2 regions of the Mucilaginibacter rubeus genome follow, and region 2 is predicted to be linked to the other one. Evidence: riboswitches for the same ligand, from Rfam matches in the RefSeq annotation. Region 2 holds a riboswitch; the other holds the start of a gene.
What was found. Region 2 has a riboswitch for S-adenosylmethionine ahead of DEO27_RS10055 (O-acetylhomoserine aminocarboxypropyltransferase/cysteine synthase family protein). Riboswitches for the same ligand answer to the same signal wherever they lie in the genome.
Positions count from the first base shown of each region.

Region 1: it holds a riboswitch for S-adenosylmethionine, as region 2 does, so the genes downstream of both, DEO27_RS11710 (peroxiredoxin family protein) here and DEO27_RS10055 (O-acetylhomoserine aminocarboxypropyltransferase/cysteine synthase family protein) in region 2, are expected to answer to the same signal.

Region 1 is NZ_CP043450.1:2,915,926-2,926,182, forward strand. It holds gene DEO27_RS11690 (TonB-dependent receptor) at 1-683, opposite strand, end outside; gene DEO27_RS11695 (cytochrome-c peroxidase) at 788-1,750, opposite strand; gene DEO27_RS11700 (YceI family protein) at 1,945-2,613, opposite strand; gene DEO27_RS11705 (peroxiredoxin family protein) at 2,694-4,019, opposite strand; gene DEO27_RS11710 (peroxiredoxin family protein) at 4,049-5,362, opposite strand; SAM riboswitch class I at 5,573-5,685, opposite strand; gene DEO27_RS11715 (protein-disulfide reductase DsbD domain-containing protein) at 6,121-6,567, opposite strand; SAM riboswitch class I at 6,664-6,786, opposite strand; gene DEO27_RS11720 (family 2A encapsulin nanocompartment shell protein) at 6,932-7,852, shown strand; gene DEO27_RS11725 (family 2A encapsulin nanocompartment cargo protein cysteine desulfurase) at 7,836-9,761, shown strand; gene DEO27_RS11730 (serine O-acetyltransferase) at 9,780-10,257, shown strand, end outside.
Region 2 is NZ_CP043450.1:2,448,959-2,459,215, forward strand. It holds gene DEO27_RS10030 (menaquinone biosynthetic enzyme MqnA/MqnD family protein) at 47-790, opposite strand; gene DEO27_RS10035 (histidine phosphatase family protein) at 798-1,430, opposite strand; gene mqnE (aminofutalosine synthase MqnE) at 1,520-2,713, opposite strand; gene DEO27_RS10045 (hypothetical protein) at 2,806-3,324, opposite strand; gene DEO27_RS10050 (trans-sulfuration enzyme family protein) at 3,423-4,541, shown strand; SAM riboswitch class I at 4,761-4,871, shown strand; gene DEO27_RS10055 (O-acetylhomoserine aminocarboxypropyltransferase/cysteine synthase family protein) at 5,120-6,439, shown strand; gene metX (homoserine O-acetyltransferase family protein) at 6,531-7,586, shown strand; gene DEO27_RS10065 (homoserine dehydrogenase) at 7,586-8,821, shown strand; gene DEO27_RS10070 (hypothetical protein) at 8,897-9,379, opposite strand; gene gpmA (2,3-diphosphoglycerate-dependent phosphoglycerate mutase) at 9,468-10,157, opposite strand.

The DNA of each region.
Region 1 (10,257 bases), 470 kb from region 2:
GCACCGTCCCTCAAAATTTCTATCCGGTCGATAGCACCTGTAGGAATAGCGTTGAGATCATAACCGGTTGATCCGTTACCCAAACCGCCGTAATTAACGTTGGAGCTTTTATGCCTGCGTTTTCCGTTCACCAACACCAAAACCTGGTCGGGCCCCAAGCCCCGGAGTTGGGCCAGGCTTAATGCCGAACCGGCATCACCTGCATTACTGCCATTAACCGAGTGGAAAGATGGCGAAATGTATTGGAGTATCTGGGTTACGCTAACCTGCGGGGCGGATTCCAATAGCGGCTTAACATCAATAACATCCACCGCTACCGGCGAGTTGAGCTTGGTGCGATTGGCATTGCGCGATCCAACAATCTGCACTTCATTCAGCGCGTTATTTTTTGATGGCTTCAAGCTGATCTGAAATTGCTTGATACCATCAATTTCCACTTCCTGGCTTTCAAAACCTACAAACGAAAACACCAGGTATTTACCGTTACGGATCACGATACTGAAGCTACCATCTGCCTTGGTTACTGCACCTTCATTTAATCCTTTTACTGTTACAGATACGCCGGGCAATGGCGCTTTATCATCGGCAGAGGTTACAACCCCGGTTACCGTTCGTTTTTGTGCATATGCGTTGTGCCCCACAATAAGGGCGAAGAACATAAGCAAGAGTACAATTTTCTTCATGTTACAATAGTTCTGGGGCAAAGCGGTGGCTACGGCAGGGCAAAAACTGACCTACCGGCAAATGTTTGCCCGGTTGTTTTAATTAATTATTTTATTGGGGTATGTTAATTTGAGGCTAATTTCTGCTTGAAACGATCATCGGTGAGGGATTTTAAAAACTCCACGATATCATCAATTTCGGCATTGGTAAGGTTAAGCGGCTTATCAAGCGCAAGATCACGATTAATACCATCTTTAACCACTAACGAGGGATTATTGTAATATTCAACCACTTCCTTGAGGGTCTTAAATTTACCGTTGTGCATATACGGAGCCGTTACAGCCACATTACGCAGTCCCGGAATTTTAAACTCCCCCTCTTCCGTTTTGCTTTTTGTGATAGCCGAGCGACCCGGATCATTCAGGTCTTTACCGTTATACAGGCCTATACTTTTAAACCTGTCGGCTGTAAAATCCTCTCCCGAATGGCAGTTATTACAAGCGGCCTTACCAATAAACAATAACCTGCCGCGCGCAGCAGATTCTGATATGGCGTGGTCATCGCCGTTTACATACCTGTCGTAAGGGCTGTTTGATGTTTCAAGCGTACGCTCAAATGAGGCTATGGCCTTCAACAGATTATCTTTGGTGGGTGCTGATTTAAATATTTTTTGAAAAGCATCGGCATAAAATTTATTGTCGTTTAATTTTTTTATGGCATCTTCTATCGGAAGCCCCATTTCTGCGGCCGATGTGATGGGGCCTAAAGCCTGCTCTTCCAACGATGAAGCCCGGCCATCCCAAAAAAGATGCGGCCTGCCCGAAAGGTTGGTCAACCCCGGCGAGTTACGCGCAGTGAGCTGACCTTTTATTCCCTTACTAAACACGGCAGTATCGGCAAAAGCAAATGCTGGTTTATGGCAAGAAGCGCAGCTGATGGTGTTATCACCCGATAATATGGGGTCAAAAAATAATTTTTCGCCCAGTTGCTCCCTGGTTTGTACATCGTCTTTGGAGCCTACAAAACTCATGAAGCCGATCAATACCATGATTGCTCCTAAAACCAGTAATATTTTTCCTTTTTTCATATTGTTCCACATCTAATTAGCTGCTTCGAAGTTCAGCCCATTGCCGGTGTATCCAATTCCACCGGCTCCGGAGCTGTTCCAACTTTACCTGAGCTTTTAAATGCTTTTATTAGTCATGGCTGTGGCCATCCAACCCAAAACGGGTCGGCTTTTATCATCAAAATAAGATTATCTGTGTCTTGCTTTACAGTTTGTTACTGCGCATTAGCGGTAAGGTTAACATTCAGATCAAAATCATCATAGATCACCTTATCGCCCAGGTTTTCAAAAAAGTTCTTCGACCTGAATTTGATATCATATTTGGTACGATCTACAGTTATTTTGGCGCTTGCGGTAAGTTTTTTGCCATTAACAGCAACGGTAGCCGGGAAGCTTACGTCATTAGTGATACCCTTGATGGTTAGTTTGCCTTTAACATCATATTGGTTACCGCTGGTTTTGGTAGCCGAATTAATCACCAGATTCGCTTTCGGAAATTTTTCAGTATTGAAAAAAGTCTCGCTTTTCAAGGTGCTAACTAACTTTTCATTTTGTGCCTGATCGGTTAGGTCAGCGTCAGTAATGGTATTCAGGTCGATATCGAAGCTACCGCCTTTAAGCGTGTTGTTTTCTATCGAGAAATTACCGTTACTGATCTTCACTTCGCCATTATGATCGCCGGTGGCTTTCTTGGCTGCCCAGGTAAGCTTGCTGCTTTCATTATCTACTTTGAACGATGCTATTTTAATTTTCCTTTTTGTATCGGCAGTTTTGATAATACCTGATTTCCCTTTGGTAAGTTTAACCGTTTTTATCGCAGGAGATGTGAACGAAGTAAGAGATATAAATGCTGTAAATAATACAGCGCCAGTAAATTTTGTCATGGTGGGTTATCGTTAATAAGTTGTTTTAATAAACCCGGCAAAGCTTTTACCCTTAGCCGGGTCAGGTGTCAGTTTATTGTTTATTTTCCTTTTAAGGTTTCGTTATTGCTTTCAACAACATTTGCATGGTTGGCCGGTGCGGGTTCGGCTATCAGTTCATCAAGCAGTTTATTAAACTTCTTTTCGTAATCCTGGTAATATTTACCGGTAACTGTACCCGTATACCCCGTATAGATCTCCCTTACGTCGCCTTTCCTGTCGATGATAATAGTAGTCGGGAATGCTATGAACTTATTCAAAGCGGGCAGTTTTTGCGATACTAACTTTTTATCGGCCAAGCCACCGAATAAAATATCATACTTGATATCGTACTTTTCCTTCAACTTGCCCAAAGTATACTGTGCATATTTTAAACTGTCTTTCTGCTCAAAGCCTATAGCTATCGCCTCAACCCCACGGTTATGGTTTTTATTAAACCATGGCGAAAGGAACACGGTTTGATCGGTACAGTTAGGGCACCAGGTACCCACAATCTCTATGATAGTAACCTTACCTTTATACTTGGCATCGCTTAATGAAACCGGGTTACCGTTCAGGTCAGGGAAAGTGAAATCCAATTTTTTGTAACCTTCTTTCAGGTAAGTTAATTTGTACGGATCAGGTAGTTCGGCTTTATCGTCTTTTACGGCATCAAACTTGGTGTTATCATAAATGCCTTGGCCTATCTCACCACTCAGCGTACCATCCGGATTGATCTTCCCCTTGTAAATTTTAGGGCTCGGACCGGTAAAGCCACTCAGCTCAAATTCATCGCCTTGTACAGTACCCTCCAGCTCGCGGCTGTCGCCGGTTACCTGCATAATTACACCAGTTAATTTATTACCAGTCTGTTTCAGGACAGCTATCTTGTTAGGTACCTGCTCTTTCGAGTAAACTTTCAGCTCCCATTTACCGGTTAAGTTGGCGGCTGGTGCAATATCCTTACCAGGCTCAACAAAACGGTAGCTTTTGCCGTATTCGGCGGTGAAGGGTAGTGAATTCCCTCTGAAACCCGGCACCAGGCTGCGGTATTCGCCACTTAAGGTTCCGTCATCTTCTACTTTGGCAACCAGTGCGGCATCATACGTATTCATTTTAATAAATACCGAATCTTTGCCTACCTGCTTAACATGAAAGTTATCGCGACGGGTACCATTGATGAGCGTGAAGGTAGCATGTTCCGCATCCTTACCTTTCAATTCAAAATTAAAAGGAACTTTTGTTTCGGCTACAGTAAACACGCCGCGCCATACACCTTCTTTGATAAATTTTACCGGCGGATTTTTATCGGCCGCAAACACTGTACTGCTCAACAGCAACCCTACTGTCAGGCATTTGAATGAAGTAATTAAATTGAGTGTTTTCATTTGATAAATTATAGATAGTTAATAGTTGTTTACTTACCTTGACGTGCCGGCTGATCAACAACGGCAGCAGTTTCTGGCGCCGGCTCCGCGATAAGCTCGTCTAAAAGCTTGTTGAATTTCTTTTCGTAATCTTCATGATATTTGCCGGTTACGGTGCCGGTGTAGCCTGTATAGATCTCCCTTACGTCACCTTTTCTGTCGATAATGATCGTAGTGGGGAAAGCGATAAACTTGTTCAATGCAGGTAGTTTTTGCGATACCAGCTTCTTATCGGCTAATCCACCAAAAGCGATATCGTAGTTAATAGCATATTTATCGCGCAGCTTGCCCAGCGTGTATTTAGCATATTCCAGGCTATCTTTTTGCTCGAAGCCTAAAGCAATGGCCTCTACCCCACGGTTATGATTTTTGTTAAACCATGGCGATAGGAACACGGTTTGATCTGTACAGTTGGGGCACCAGGTACCAATGATCTCCACGATCACCACCTTACCCTTATACTTGTTATCGCTCAACGATACCTGTTTACCATCAATCCCCGGAAACGAAAAGTCAAGCTTTTTATAACCCTCTTTCAGGAAAGTTAATTTATAAGGATCCGGCAATTCAACTTCGGCTTTTTTGGCGGCGTCAAACTTCAGGTTTTTATAGATCCCGAAACCCTGTTCACCGCTCAATGTACCATCAGCATTGATCTTACCTTTAATAATGAATGGGCTTGGGCCTGTGAAACCGCTCAACGCAAATTCATCGCCCTGTACAGTGCCTTCCAACTCGCGCGTATCACCTACTACGGTCATTACCACGCCGGTAAGCTTATTACCTTTTTGTTTCAACAGGGCGATGGATGCAGGAACGGCTTCTTTGCTGTAGGTTTTGATTTCCCATTTGCCGCTCAGGTCTGCCGTAGGGGCAACGTCTTTTCCCGGTTCAACAAAGCGGTAAGTTTTACCATATTCTGCTTTAAATGGCAGCGAATTCCCCCTGAAGCCCGGAACCAGGCTGCGATACTCGCCGGTTAAAGATCCGTCGTCTTCAACTTTGGCAACCAAGGCTGCATCATAGGTGTTCATTTTGATGTAAACCGAATCCTGGCCGATAGATTTTACATGAAAATCATCACGACGGGAGCCATTGATAAGCGTAAATACCGCATGTTCAGCATCTTTTCCTTTCAGCTCAAAATTGAAGGGTACTTTTGATTCGCTTACGGTAAATTCGCCACGCCATTTGCCTTCTTTAATAAATTTAGGCTTAGGATCGGCATGCGATACGCCCGCAGTACCGAGCAAAAGCGCGATGCTCAACACTTTTGCTTTAGTTAAGTAATTTGTTGTTTTCATGTTATCAGTTTTAGTTTATTGTTATTGATTTGATTAAAAATTAGACATAGCAATGCCACGTGACCCTGTGAGGCCCTAAAAAATGGAGCAATAAAATTTCAGGAACCGGTTGTTAAAACCAGAAAAGGCGCTGTGCAAAACAACAACATCGCCTTATGGCAATTGCCTGCTGCTGCGGATAGTCATGTTTAGTGTTCATGGTGTTTAGTTAATTTATATTTGCACAGCAACATCGCCCTGCAAAAAAGTTTGAGCACTTATTTCATTGCTGAAAAGTTGCTATAAGATCATCGAGACTTCCTCTCCCTTATTCTTTATAAATCAACTAATTAATGGTGGGGTTAATTAGAATGCTGTAAAGATAGTAATAAATATGATAAATACAATAAAATCTATAGATTTAGTAGAATATTTTTTATTTAGAATTGAATTTCATTAAAATCTTATATTGTAAACAATAAACATCCTGGTCTGTACAGCACACGCCTGTTTTACCACCATAGCAAAGCAACGCACTTAGTACAGCCAGGATGTTGATCTTATTTCAGGATCAATTTTCCGTGACACAAACTGCGCTAATTAACAATACTGGTAACAACAGAAAAGGGCGCCACCATTCTGTTTAAAGGCGTTAGTGATAATATTCGTTTTCGGTTTCATGGTATTAGTTTTTAAAGCGGTTTTTGTACCGCTTCAACATCCGTTTAACAGTTCAGTTGGTGGCTATTGATCTGTTAAACACTATTATTATGTGCTATTTATTTTACAGGGACGCTGAATTCTACATCCTCAGGAGGCAGGCATTGCTTGTCGCTGCACACCATATAATTTAGTGTGCCTTTAACCGAAGTTTGCCCGTTTTTAAGTTTTATTTTTTGCTGAAAAATTACCGATTGCTCAAAGTACTGCACATTCATACTGAACGCCTTTTCATACTTACTGACAGCCTTAGGTTCTGAAGTGTTTCCGCTCAATGTATAGTCATCGCTTTTATCAAACGTAAACGAAGTTTTTACCGGGCCGCCATCAGCAACACGCTGCGAATAGATATGCCAGCCTTTTTCAATATCGGCCTTTATAAAAACGATGGCTTGCTCTTTGTCAATCTTTTTTGCCGCGTACGACCATTTTACCGGAGCAAGTATCTGCGAGTAAGCCACAGTGCCAATAACAGAAGTTAAAGCGGTAAGTATGAATTTCTTCATTCGGTATAGTGATGATGTGGTTTATTCTCTTCTTTTTTGGGGTTCAGTAAACTTACCAGGAAAAGAGCTGTGGAGATATTTGTATAAACCTGTAGCATCTTATCTTTCTCCCCTTGCCGGGAGCAGGAATTAGCACCTTTTACAATATTACAATATAAGGTATTGTACAGGTTGCCAAGACTTCATGGGGCCTTTCCCTCCGTCTTTTCTGGATAAGTGTTAAAGAACTGATGATGCAAACATACAATAAAATCTATAATTCCTATAGATTTTATATAATTTATTTTATATCATTGCAAAGCAGGTGTTAAACATTGAAAGCACCACCAAATCAGCTTTAAACACTTATTTCATTTATTAAAAAATGCCCGATCAAAAACAAAAACAAACCGCTCTCGGCGACGTAGCCGCCAGACAGTTAGCAGTAGCCACCCGTACCGTTCCGCAGTTATCAACCATTACCCCTCGCTGGTTAACACATTTATTAAACTGGATCCCTGTTGAATCAGGCGTTTATCGTTTAAACAAAGTTGTTGATGCTAATAATGTAGAAGTTGATTGCTCTAACCGTGATGAGCGTGAGCTGCCATCTACCTATGTTGATTATGAAGAAAACCCGCGGGAGTATAACCTGAGCGCAGTAAATACAGTATTAGATGTGCATACCAGGGTATCTGATTTGTACAGTAAACCCTATAACCAGATCAGCGAGCAGTTACGCCTTACTATCGAGATTGTTAAAGAACGCCAGGAAAGCGAGCTGATCAACAATCCTGAATATGGCTTATTGAGCAGCGTAGCCTCATCGCAAAAGATAAAAACAAGGCTCGGCCCCCCTACTCCGGATGACTTTGACGAACTGATCACTAAAGTTTGGAAAGAACCCGGATTTTTCCTGCTGCATCCATTAGCGATAGCCGCTTTCGGCCGCGAATGTACCCGCCGTGGTGTGCCGCCGCCAACAGTATCCTTATTTGGGTCACAATTTATTACCTGGCGAGGGATCCCGCTTATCCCATCCGATAAACTACCTATAGTAAATAACAAATCAAAGATCATCCTTTTGCGTACAGGCGAAAGCCGCCAGGGCGTGGTAGGTCTGTTTCAGCCTGGTTTGCCGGGCGAACAGTCACCAGGATTATCGGTGCGCTTTATGGGCATTAACAATAAGGCCATTGCTTCATACCTGGTATCGCTTTACTGCTCATTAGCTGTTTTAGTTGATGATGCTATAGCTGTTTTGGAAGATGTTGATTTAGGTAACTATTATGAGTACAAATATTAATCCGGATAACCTGCCCAGTCTGCAGGAACTGGAACAACTGGCCAACCAGTTTTTTAAGGCCGGGCCGGGCGGCATTGTAAATCAATTGCCAGCTCAGCAAACGCCGGAAGTATTTCCATTGCCGGGCAGTATAGGTGATGCTGATTTATTGGGGCCGCAACACCAGGCCAACGTACCAGCTACGTCAATACCATCAAGTACTATTGGCGGTGGCGGTGTTTCGCCATCGGCTATTAATCAGAATAATGCCATTAACCTGAAGGATCCGCAAACCAGTTTCGCGGATCCTAATTTAAGCGCACATACTAATGCTTCGGAGCCTGTCCGGCATAGCCCGGTTAACACTTTTGGAGCGCAATTGCCCTCAAAACCCAGCTTTGGTTACGACTCATATTTGGTAAAAACAGATCTGATACCTAATGTGGCTTTAAAGCAAAATTTCGAGGTTGAGCAGCTTTCAACCGCTCCCCAAAATCTGCTCCACTTGCCTTATCAACAAGACCAGGGTTTTGAAGCGGACCTGAAGAAGATATTAAGCAATATTAGTACGTCAGGACCTTCAAAAGTGCTACCATTTAACGGTGCACCTTCCGCTACCGAAATCCCTTTTTATTTTTTATCGGATAGCCATGGATTACCGGCAGTAAAATCCGACGAGAAAAGGGTTAAGCAGGTTGGTATCAGTAGCATTATCAGTCCGCCGTTTGATGTAAACATTGTAAGGCGCGATTTTCCGATTTTACAAGAACAGGTGAACGGGAAACAATTGGTATGGCTTGACAATGCAGCCACTACCCAAAAGCCCCGGCAGGTGATTGAGCGCATTACCTATTTTTACGAGCACGAAAATTCAAATATCCACCGCGCCGCCCATGAACTGGCGGCAAGGGCAACGGATGCTTACGAGGGCGCACGCAAAAAAGTGCAAACCTTCCTGAACGCGGGATCAATTAACGAGATCATTTTTGTACGTGGCGCAACCGAAGCCATCAACCTTGTAGCCAAAACGTGGGGAGAGCAAAATTTGGTTGCAGGTGATGAAATTGTTGTTAGCCAGCTTGAACACCACGCTAATATAGTTCCGTGGCAGCAGCTGGCGGCTAAAAAGGGTGTAAAAATTAAAGTGATCCCCGTTGATGACGATGGCCAGATCATCCTTGACGAATATGTAAAAATACTTGGCCCTAAAACCAAACTGGTTTCATTTACACAGGTATCAAATGCCTTAGGTACGGTCACGCCAGCCGCTCAAATTGTTCATCTCGCACATCTGGCCGGGGCCAAAGTATTGGTTGACGGCGCACAGTCTGTATCGCACATGCCGGTTGATGTACAGGCTTTAAATGCCGATTGGTTTGTATTTTCGGGACATAAAGTGTTCGGCCCTACAGGTATAGGTGTGCTTTACGGCAAAGAAGAGCTGCTCAATCAAACCCAACCCTGGCAAGGCGGAGGTAACATGATCAAGGATGTTACTTTTGAATACACCCAATACCATGATGCACCCGGACGCTTCGAGGCCGGAACCGGTAACATTGCAGACGCGGTTGGTCTTGGTGCGGCTATTGACTATGTTACCCGGCTGGGCATGCCTGCTATCGCCCAGTATGAACATTACCTGCTTGAATATGCTACTCATCTGCTAAAAGAAGTAAAAGGGATCCGGTTGATTGGTACCGCAAAAGAAAAAGCCAGCGTATTATCATTTGTGCTTGTGGGCTACAAAACCGAAGAAGTTGGTCATGCTTTAAATGAACAAGGCATCGCCGTACGTTCAGGTCACCATTGCGCCCAGCCTATCTTAAGGCGCTTTGGTGTTGAAGCCACAGTGCGGCCCTCACTGGCATTCTATAATACTTGTGCCGAAATTGACCTGTTGGTAAATACTCTTCACAGTCTTAAAAGATAAACCACCAAAACCACCACAATGAAAGACGATAAGCTTGACAGTTTTATACAGTTGCTTTATGAAACTCATAAAGCCGAGTGGGAAGCTACTCCAAAGATCAGACAGTGCGTTGGCTGGCTGTCTGATCTGTTTGAGTTTCTATTCCCGAACAACCATGCCAACAAACTATCGATATACGGCGGGCACCTGAAAAAGAACCAGATAGATCTTGAAAACATATTACTTAGCTACCTCGATCCAAAGGATCTTGATATTGAGGCTGCCGTAGCTTCGTTTTACGATTCATTGAACGAAATTTACGACCGTCTGCGGAAGGATGCCTCCATGATCTATGAAAAAGACCCGGCAGCGACCAGTGTACATGAGGTTATTGTTTCATACCCTGGCTTTTACGCTATAGCTGTTTATCGCATAGCGCATCAGCTTACACGGCTAAACATCCCTATTTTACCCAGGATATTATCTGAGCACGCGCATGGCCAAACCGGTGTAGATA
Region 2 (10,257 bases):
ATAGTCCTGTAATCTTAAAAAAATCGCCCAAATCCCGGTTCAGAGATTATAGCGCCTTTATATAATCATGAAACATGAACAAAGCTTTCTTCTTATCTTCAGTTAAATCATAATCTATTTTAACCATGAGGTAATCAACCAGGTCAAAATCATCACGCATCGGTAGTTCCTTAAACAAGTCTTCCCGGTGATCAAGTCCATATTTCAGCGAAGCGTTAAACTCATCCATAAACTCCTGCGGGATAGGCTTGTTGGCAATCCAGGCTGCAAAAGTAAACGGCAAACCGGTTAATTTTTGCCATTCTTCGGCAAGGTCATATACGTATTTATATTGTTGTTTTTTGCCGAAGGTGCGGTCGCCAATTTGTACAAAGGCGGTATGCTCATCCGTTGACTGGGCGTAATCCGGTGCATTTATAACTTGTTCCGGATTTACCTGCCAGCGGTTTTTCATAAGCACACGGGCCAGGTTGTTTGATGAGCGCGATTGCGGATCAAGCTGGATGGTTTTTACATTCTTAATATCGCAATTACTAAAAATGAAAACTGAGTTCACGGCACCTACCGCGCCAATGCAGTAATCAGAAACAATTTCCCATTGTGGCAGGCTTAAGGCAGCCGCGACAGGGATAAGACCGATATCAACTACGTCGTCGATAAGTTTTTGAGCACAATCTGAAGGGATATCCAGGCTCAGGTCAATTTTATTAATGATGTCGGTATGTTGAATGCCGTATAAAAAAGGTTTGGTGTTAGTGTAGCTTACCGCTGATATTCTGATCTTGTTCACAAATGCGCTATTTCTGTTCTTCGGAATTTTTTAGATGTTCGGCGTTATTGAAATCCGCGATCTCAAATTTTTCGCCATCATAGTTTACCTTATATAATACCAGGTTTTGGTGTGGGAAGCTATCCATTTCGGATAAAGGCTTACCGGTGAGGATGCAAAGCAACAGGCGTAAGGCACGCCCATGCATACAAATCAGCACGTTTTTTTCTTCGGGATGGCTCATGATCACTTTTAACGCTTCACGCTGACGAACCTCAACCTCCCGCGGACTTTCGCCTCCTTCAAATTTGCTGTCCAGCTTGCCATCCAGCCAATCCCGCATAATCTGCAGAAAAGCGGCTTTGTTATCAGTTGTAGGTGCTTGTCCTTCATGAACGCCCCAGGCCAGCTCATCCAAACCCGAAAGTTTTTCATAAGGGAGCCCGAGGTCAATAAAAGGCTGGACGCTTTGTTGCGTACGCTTTAATGCCGATATATAGATCTTATCAAACGGAACGTTTTTATAAGCTTCATAAAACTGGCAGGCCTGTTTGCGGCCTTCGTTATTTAAATCGGTATCAACTCCGCGGCCTTGAATAATGCCAAGTTTATTAAACTCAGTTTGGCCGTGGCGTACTATATATAAGGTTTTTTGTGCCATTTTCTTGAGCCCAAAGGCTTAAAGCTTTTTTGCTTTATCTATGCTATATTTATTGTTTTGCTTTCAGCTTTAAGCCTTCGGCTTTAAGCTTAATTAATAACCGGTAACTTGTAATACTGTGGTTTCGGTTCGTCGCCAAACTCGAAGTTGGTATAATCAGTTATTACATTATATAAGGTATCGCGTTCTATTGGTTGGCGACCAACATGTTTAATTAACTCTACTACTTGTTTGGTGCTCATGCCCGGATGTTGTTCTTCGGCGCCCGCCATCGAATAGATTTTGGTTGTATCATCCAATGTGCCATCAATATCATCAACACCAAAGTTAAGCGAAAGCTGCGCGGTTGTACGGCTGATCATCGCCCAATAAGCTTTAATATGATCGAAATTGTCAAGGTAGATACGGGCTACAGCGTAGTTACGCAAATCCTCAATCACTGAAACCTCTGGTACATGCGACATTTGGTTGTCTTTATTCCTGAATTTAAGCGGAATAAATGTCTGGAAACCTCCTGTTTTATCCTGTAACTGGCGCAGGCGCTCCATATGGTCAACACGGTGCTTGTATTCTTCAATATGTCCGTAAAGCATTGTGGCGTTTGAACGGCCGCCCAACTTATGCCATTCTTCATGAATAGCCAGCCACTGATCGGCAGTACATTTATCTTTCGAGATCTGGTCCCTGATCTCCGGATCAAAGATCTCGGCCCCACCACCCGGGATAGAATCCAGGCCGGCTTCCTGCATCAGGCGCATGCCAGTGGCATAATCAATTTTGGCTTTTTTGAAAATGTAATGGTATTCAACCGGGGTAAGCGCTTTTATATGCAACTCCGGCCTGTGGGCCCGGATCCGGGCAAAAAGTTCCTGGTAAAAAGGCACGTCATATTGGGGCAATACACCGCCAACAATGTGAACCTCGGTAACCGGCTCGCCGTCGTATTTGGCAACCATATTAAACATTTCGTCCATGGTGTACTCCCAGCCTTCTGATTTTTGTTTCAGCAAGCGTGAGTATGAACAAAATTTGCAGTCATAAACGCAAAGATTGGTTGGCTCAATATGAAAGTTACGATTGAAATAAGTTTTATCGCCGTGGCGCTCCTCGCGGATGTAATTGGCTAAAGTGCCAAGATATCCAAGCTCGCCCTGCTCATAAAGCAAAACGCCTTCATCAAATGTGATGCGTTGTTTATTTAGTACCTTTTGGGCAATGTGCTTTAAGTCAGCAGATAAATTCGGATCCTGGAGCAATACCTGTAAATTATCTGAATTATGCATCATTATAAATTTGGCCAAATGTACAAAAAAGCACAAAAGTAATATGCGTTATGACACATATCGTCCAAATTTGATGGTAAATTACATTAAAGTTACAGAGCCTTGATCTCGCTTATAGAGATACCTATCGAACAATCATCCTGACAGCCATTAGGTGCATAACTGGCACCTGATATCATCCCGTTATTTTGGGTTTCAAAATAAATGGTGTTCTTTTTCTTATCGGCGGCAAGCCATTCGGTTTTGGCTTTTTGATAAATCTGGTCAAGCGTAAGTAATGCGGCACCTGAATTATGTTGCCCCAATGATGTTTTATCTTCCTGCCACTGTTCCCTTATTTTTTTAGTGGGAGCGCTGTTAGGATTTTGCTCTAAAGTATATGATAGAAAATCTCTCCCTACCACCACGCCGTTTTGCACAGTAATTTTTGTTTCGGAGCCGTAGCCAAATACAGACCCGGCGTTAACCGTATAGCTGTATGAGTTTTTACTTTCAGTTTTAAAGCTTTGCCATACCTTATAACTTTTGTCGTAAGCTGTTTCGTTTGCATCTTTTTTGCAGGCTGTAAAGCCGGTTATAACAAGCAGGATCAGGATAAAGGTTCTTTTCATGCGGATAGGTTTTATAATCTATTCGGCTAAAAATGAAAAAACGCTACAACTAATAACAAATATTCTTTTTTACTTTGGGCGATATCATATTTCGAACCATGAAAACAGAAACGATAGCTATACACGCCGGTAACCATGTTGATGAAGCAACACGGGCCGTAATACAACCTATTATTATGTCAACCACGTTTGAGCGCGGCGAAGACGGTGGTTTCCCGGCAGGTTATATCTATAGTCGATCAGCCAATCCTAACAGGCATGCGCTTGAACATTTACTGGCCAAACTGGAGGGCGGCGTTGAGGCTGCTTCGTTTTCATCGGGCAACGCGGCTGGGATGTCCGTATTTCAATCACTTGAGCCGGGGACTCATATTATTGCTCCAGATGATATGTATCATGGCTTACGTAATCAGCTTAAAAACCTGTTTGCGGGGATATTAACGTTCGATTTTATCGATGTAAACGATACCGATGTATTGCAGCAGCATATTAAACCCGAAACAGGCTTGATCTGGATTGAAACACCATCAAACCCGCTGCTTAAGATAACTGATATAAAAAAAGTAGTAGCAATAGCCAAAGCAAAAGGTATTAAAGTTTTGTGCGATAATACCTTTGCAACACCAATTTGCCAACGCCCGCTTGATTTGGGAGTAGATATTGTAATGCACTCGGCCACCAAATATTTTGGCGGCCACAGCGATTTGATGGGCGGAGCCTTAATTACAGGCGAAACAAATGATTGGTGGACAAAGATCCGTCAGGTACAGGAAATGGGAGGTGCTATCCCCTCGCCTATGGACTGCTATTACCTGGTACGCAGTATTAAAACTTTGCCGTACCGCGTAAAAGGTCACGTACAAAACGCACAGTTGTTAGCCGAATATTTGGAACAATATCCTAATGTTGAGCAGGTTATGTACCCCGGTTTATCATCGCATCCACAACATGAAATAGCAAAAGATCAGATGCTGGCTTTTGGCGGGATGCTATCCTTTATAATTAAAGGCGATGAAAACGACACGCATAATATCATCAATAAACTGAAGCTGTTTATCAAAGCTACCAGTCTCGGTGGTGTAGAAAGTTTGATAGAACACCGTGCTACTGTTGAAGGGCCGGATACCAAGACACCCCGCAACCTGCTAAGGGTTTCGGTTGGTTTAGAGCATATAGATGATTTAATAGCTGATATGGAACAGGCTTTAACGCTTTAGGCCACTTGAGGTAAAAGGCGAAAGGTCAAAGGCAAAAGGTAGAAGCATGAAGGCGGGTTAAAAATTCCCTATTTCAAAAACCTTTAACCTTTCGCCTTTGACCTTTAACCTCATTTCTAAAATAAAATTTGGCATATTCCCAAATAACCCCTTATATTTGGAACATTATTTGGTAGCAATACCAACGTCGATCAATACTCCGCACATAGTTCGGGTTTTGATTTATAAAGAAGCGGCGAGAGATCAGGCTCAATGACCCGCTGGCAACCCTTCAATGTTGAAGAAGGTGCCAATTCCTGTCCCGGCAAATAACACCGGGGAATATAAATTTATAACCATGAAAAGTTTAATTAAATTTACGCAACACAACACTTTTTACGCCTTAAACGGTGACATACAACATATTGGCTCCTCTATTGGCTGTATTTGTATGTGTTGCTGCTGTTGATGCTTAGCACGCCCCTGTTTTCATTTCTCTGAAAAGAAGCGTGTGATGTTAAACCGGTTTTATCAAACCGGCTTTGTCAAAATCCATCTTAACAAAAAAATCTAAATTAAACACATTAAAAATTACAACTATGTCTACCTTAAAATTCGAAACCTTACAATTACATGCCGGTCAGGAAGTTGATCCAACAACAGGTTCACGCGCAGTACCACTTTACCAAACCACTTCATACGTATTTAACAGTGCCGAACATGGCGCCAATTTGTTTGCGCTGAAGGAGTTTGGCAATATATATACCCGCATCATGAACCCTACTACCGATGTGTTTGAAAAACGCATTGCGGCTTTAGAGGGCGGCGCTGCTGCTCTGGCTACAGCATCCGGTCAGGCGGCACAATTTATAGCATTAAATAACATCCTGCAGGCAGGTGATAACTTTGTTACTTCTCCTTTCCTGTATGGCGGTACCTATAACCAGTTTAAAGTAGCATTTAAACGCCTGGGTATTGAGGTGCGTTTTGCCAAAGATGATACCGCGGCGAACATCGAAGCACTTATTGACGATAAAACCAAAGCTATCTTCCTGGAGACGATAGGTAATCCTGGATTTACCATTGCTGATTTTGAAAAGGTTAGCGAAGTTGCAAAAAGGCATGATCTTCCTTTAATTGTCGATAATACTTTTGGCGCAGGTGGTTACCTCTTCCGCCCTATTGAACATGGCGCTAATGTTGTTGTTGAGTCAACTACTAAATGGATCGGCGGTCATGGTACCAGTATTGGCGGCGCTATTATTGATGCCGGTAATTACAACTGGGGTAACGGCAAATTTCCGCAGTTCACTGAACCGTCTGAAGGTTACCACGGATTGGTATTTAACGATGTTTTTGGCATCGGCGGCCCATTTGGTAACATTCAGTTCATCATCCGTGCCCGTGTGGAAGGTTTAAGGGATTTTGGCCCATCGCAATCGCCATTTAATTCATGGCTGAATATCCAGGGATTGGAAACCTTGTCATTAAGGGTGCAACGCCATGTAGATAATGCTTTGCAGCTGGCCAAATGGTTAGAGCAGCATCCTCAAGTGGCTACGGTAAATTACCCGGGACTGGAATCATCACCATACCACGACCTTGCAAAAAAATATTTAAAGAATGGTTTTGGGGGCGTATTATCGTTCGAGATCAAAGGTGATAAAGCGCAGGCCAGCCAGTTAATCAATAATTTGAAACTGGTTAGTCATTTAGCTAACGTGGGCGACGCAAAAACATTGATCATACAGCCATCGGCAACAACGCATCAGCAATTATCTGATGAAGAGCAGCTATCTGCCGGTGTTACGCCGACATCATTACGCGTAGCCATTGGTATTGAGCATATAGATGATATTAAAGCTGATTTTGAACAAGCTTTTGCAAAAATTAAGCAAAGTGAGGGTGAGTTAGTTTAAAAATGTATAGTTTTTTTAAGTGATATAGTAAACGTTATTACGGGCAGCGGCCAGAAAAAATCTGGTTGCGCCCGGAATAACAAATAGAAGAATGAACGCAGAGATATTTAAATACACTGATACTTTTGAATTTGAATCCGGCCGCGCGATTGAAGGTTTAGAGATAGGCTTTCATACCTATGGAAGGTTAAATAAAGAAAAAAATAACGTTGTTTGGGTATGCCACGCGCTTACTGCCAACAGCGACGTATTTGACTGGTGGAAAGGGCTTATTGGCGAGGGTTATTTTTTTAACCCTGAAGAGCATTTTATAGTTTGCGCCAATATTTTGGGTTCGCCTTATGGTACCACAAGTCCGCTAAGTGTTAACCCGGTTACGGGGCAGCCGTATTACCTATCCTATCCGCAGTTTACTACAAGGGATATGATAAAGGCACACCAACTGCTTGCCGATCATTTGCAGATCAATAATATCAGTGTATTGATAGGCGGTTCATTAGGTGGCCAGCAGGCTATGGAATGGGCAATCATCGAGCCGGAACGCATCAAAAATCTTATTCTGATTGCTACCAATGCCAAGCACTCACCATGGGGCATTGCCTTTAATGAATCGCAGCGCTTAGCCATCACTGCCGACCGTACTTTCTATAGTAACACGCCGGAAGGTGGTCAAAAAGGCTTAAAAGCAGCCCGGAGCATCGCGCTTTTAAGCTATCGTACTTATAAAACCTATGGTATCACCCAGCAGGAAGAAAGCGACGATGTGAAAGATGGCTTTCGCTCATCGTCATACCAAAACTACCAGGGCGAGAAACTGGTGAACCGCTATAATGCCTATAGTTATTGGTACCTGACAAAAGTGATGGATTCGCACAACGTGGGCCGTGGCCGTAACGGGGTTGACAAGGCGTTGAGCCTGATCAAAGCTAAAACATTGGTTATTGGTATTTCATCGGATGTGTTATTCCCTATTGAGGAGCAACAATACCTTTTCAGGCATATCCCGAAAGCTGCCTTTGCCGAACTGGATTCGTTTTATGGGCACGACGGATTTTTAATTGAAACAGAAGCATTAACAAACATATTTACATCGTTTTTTAAAACCGATGTGAAAGGAAAAATTATAGAACTGCAACGTACAGCGTAATGAGTAAAAAGTTAAATATCGGCCTCTTCGGATTTGGAGTTGTGGGCCAGGGTTTATATGATATCGTAAAAACAAAAAAGCTAAACATTGAGATAGTAAAATTTGCTATTAAAGATCCAACCAAAAAACGTTCTTTACCGGCTCATTTATTTACTACCGATAAAGAAGAACTGCTTAATAACCCGGAGATCAACACGATAGTTGAGTTGATCAATGATACCGAAGCCGCTTTTGAAATTGTTTCAAGGGCCTTAAAATCTGGTAAGAACGTAGTATCGGCCAGTAAAAAAATGATTGCCCTGCATTTGGATGAACTGATCGAGATCCAGCATCAATATGGAACATCGTTGTTATACGAGGGTGCAGTTTGCGGCAGTATCCCTATCATCCGTAACCTTGAGGAATATTATGACAACGAATTATTACACTCGATAAGCGGTATTTTCAACGGTTCATCAAATTACATCCTTTCAAAAGGCTTTATTGAAGGTTTAGATTATGACAGTGCCTTAAAACAAGCACAAGACCTTGGTTTTGCCGAAACTGATCCAACCAGTGATGTTGGCGGGTTTGATGCTAAATATAAACTGGTTATCGCGGCTGCCCATGCTTACGGTGTAGTGGTACAGCCAGATGAGGTATTTAACCTTGGCATCCAGAATCTTGCCGCTGCAGATCTGCAATATGCCCGCGAAAAGAACCTGAAAATTAAACTGGTGCCTGTAGCTAAAGAACTTGACGACCGCAACGTTGCCCTGTTCGTGTTGCCAAAATTTGTAAACGATAAAGAGTTTTTATACAACGTTGAGTACGAATACAACGGCGTAACGGTACAGGCAGCTTTTGCCGATCAGCAATTCTTTTTCGGAAAAGGCGCTGGTGGCCACCCTACCGGCTCTGCTGTACTGTCGGATATAGCGGCTTTACGCTATAATTACCAGTACGAGTACAAAAAGGCAAAAGAAAAAACAGATCTTAATTTTACCAATAACATTGAATTAACGGTTTATCTGCGTTATGATGATGAAGAACTGGTTGAAGCGCTGAACTTCGAACACATTAATGAGCGCTACTATTCAGGTAATTACAAATTTGTTATAGGAAAAATCAATTTACAAAATCTGATCGCCAACCAACAACGTATATCTGACAGCAAGGCTTTCGTAGCCTTTGCCGATCAGCTTACGGGGGTCAGCTTAGCATCGGCAGCTAAACAGACAGCTGAAGTTTTTTAGTAGATTCCTTCGGTTGTTTTAATATAAAAAGGCTTCTCTAAACGGGAAGCCTTTTTAGTTACATGCCGGTTAATTTCATTTGGCAAAATACGCTCCTATTCTTTTGGCAAAAGCTACTGTAATTATGCCGATGAATATTTTTGAGCCCTCAGCTATAATGTTGCTTTGTTCGTTACCATTAATAAGCGTATACATATGATATAAGAAATCAGGCGCGGTGCTAACTAACAGAAGTCCGCCAATTATCACCAGGGATATTTCGTAAATAATATTTCGCTCTGCAAAAAGCTTAGCATTTTCTTTATAATCACTTTCCCGGGTGATCCAGCGGGTAATTCTTTTTGTGCCGGCAATCAGCAGTATAGCCAATACCATCAGGAAAATAAAGTTTAAAGAATTTACAAGTACTAAATTTTCATGGTCGGTAGGCTGTTCACCAGGCGAACCCGTATGATTGCCTATAAAAGTGATTAGGTTCGGAAGTTTAGAGATATCGGCTACCAGCAGGTAGATGCCCAATACTTTAATGGCGACCTCATAGATGTCGGATTTTTTCATTCGCTTTAATTAGGGATTAATTGGTTTATGGCTTACAAGGTAAACAATTGTACCACAAGTAAAAGAGAAATGAAGGTCCGGGGGGTAATTATTCCAGGTAATAATGCCTGATCCTGTTCAAACCCTCATCAAGTTCATAAACCAGGGGTACGGCGGTAGGGATTTCCAGGGAAGTTACTTCTTCGTCGTTTAAATTATCAATATATTTTATCAGCGACCGTAGGCTGTTGCCATGCGCCACTATAATAACCTTTTGATTGCGCCGCATAGCCCTCACAATTCTTTCATTCCAAAACGGCAGCACCCTATCCATCGTTTCACTAAGGTTTTCAGTTAAGGGCAATTCACGCTCGGTTAAATCTTTATATCTAAGATCATGGCCCGGGTACCGGGGATCTTCTTTAGTTATAGCCGGCGGATGTTCATTAGGGTCGCGGCGCCATTTTAGTACCTGCTCTTCCCCGTATTGGGCAATAGTTTCATCTTTATTTAACCCCTGTAAGGCTCCATAAAAGCGTTCGTTCAAACGCCATGATTTTTCAACCGGGATCCAAAGATGATCCAGCTCCTCAAGCATGTAATGCAATGTCTTGATCGACCGTTTCAGGTACGATGTAAAGCCGATATCAAAGTTATAGCCATTTTTATTCAGGATTTTTCCGGCGTTGTGGGCTTGCTCATACCCTTTGTCTGATAGGTCGACATCTTCCCAGCCTGTAAAACGGTTTTGCTGATTGAAAACACTTTCGCCGTGGCGGATTAATACTAATTTTTGCATAGGTATTTAGTTAACGCAAAAGTAAGTTAAGGGTTGTGAAAAACTTGCTTAATATTTATAAATCAGTTAGCTTGCGGTACAAACCAAATAAACTAAAACC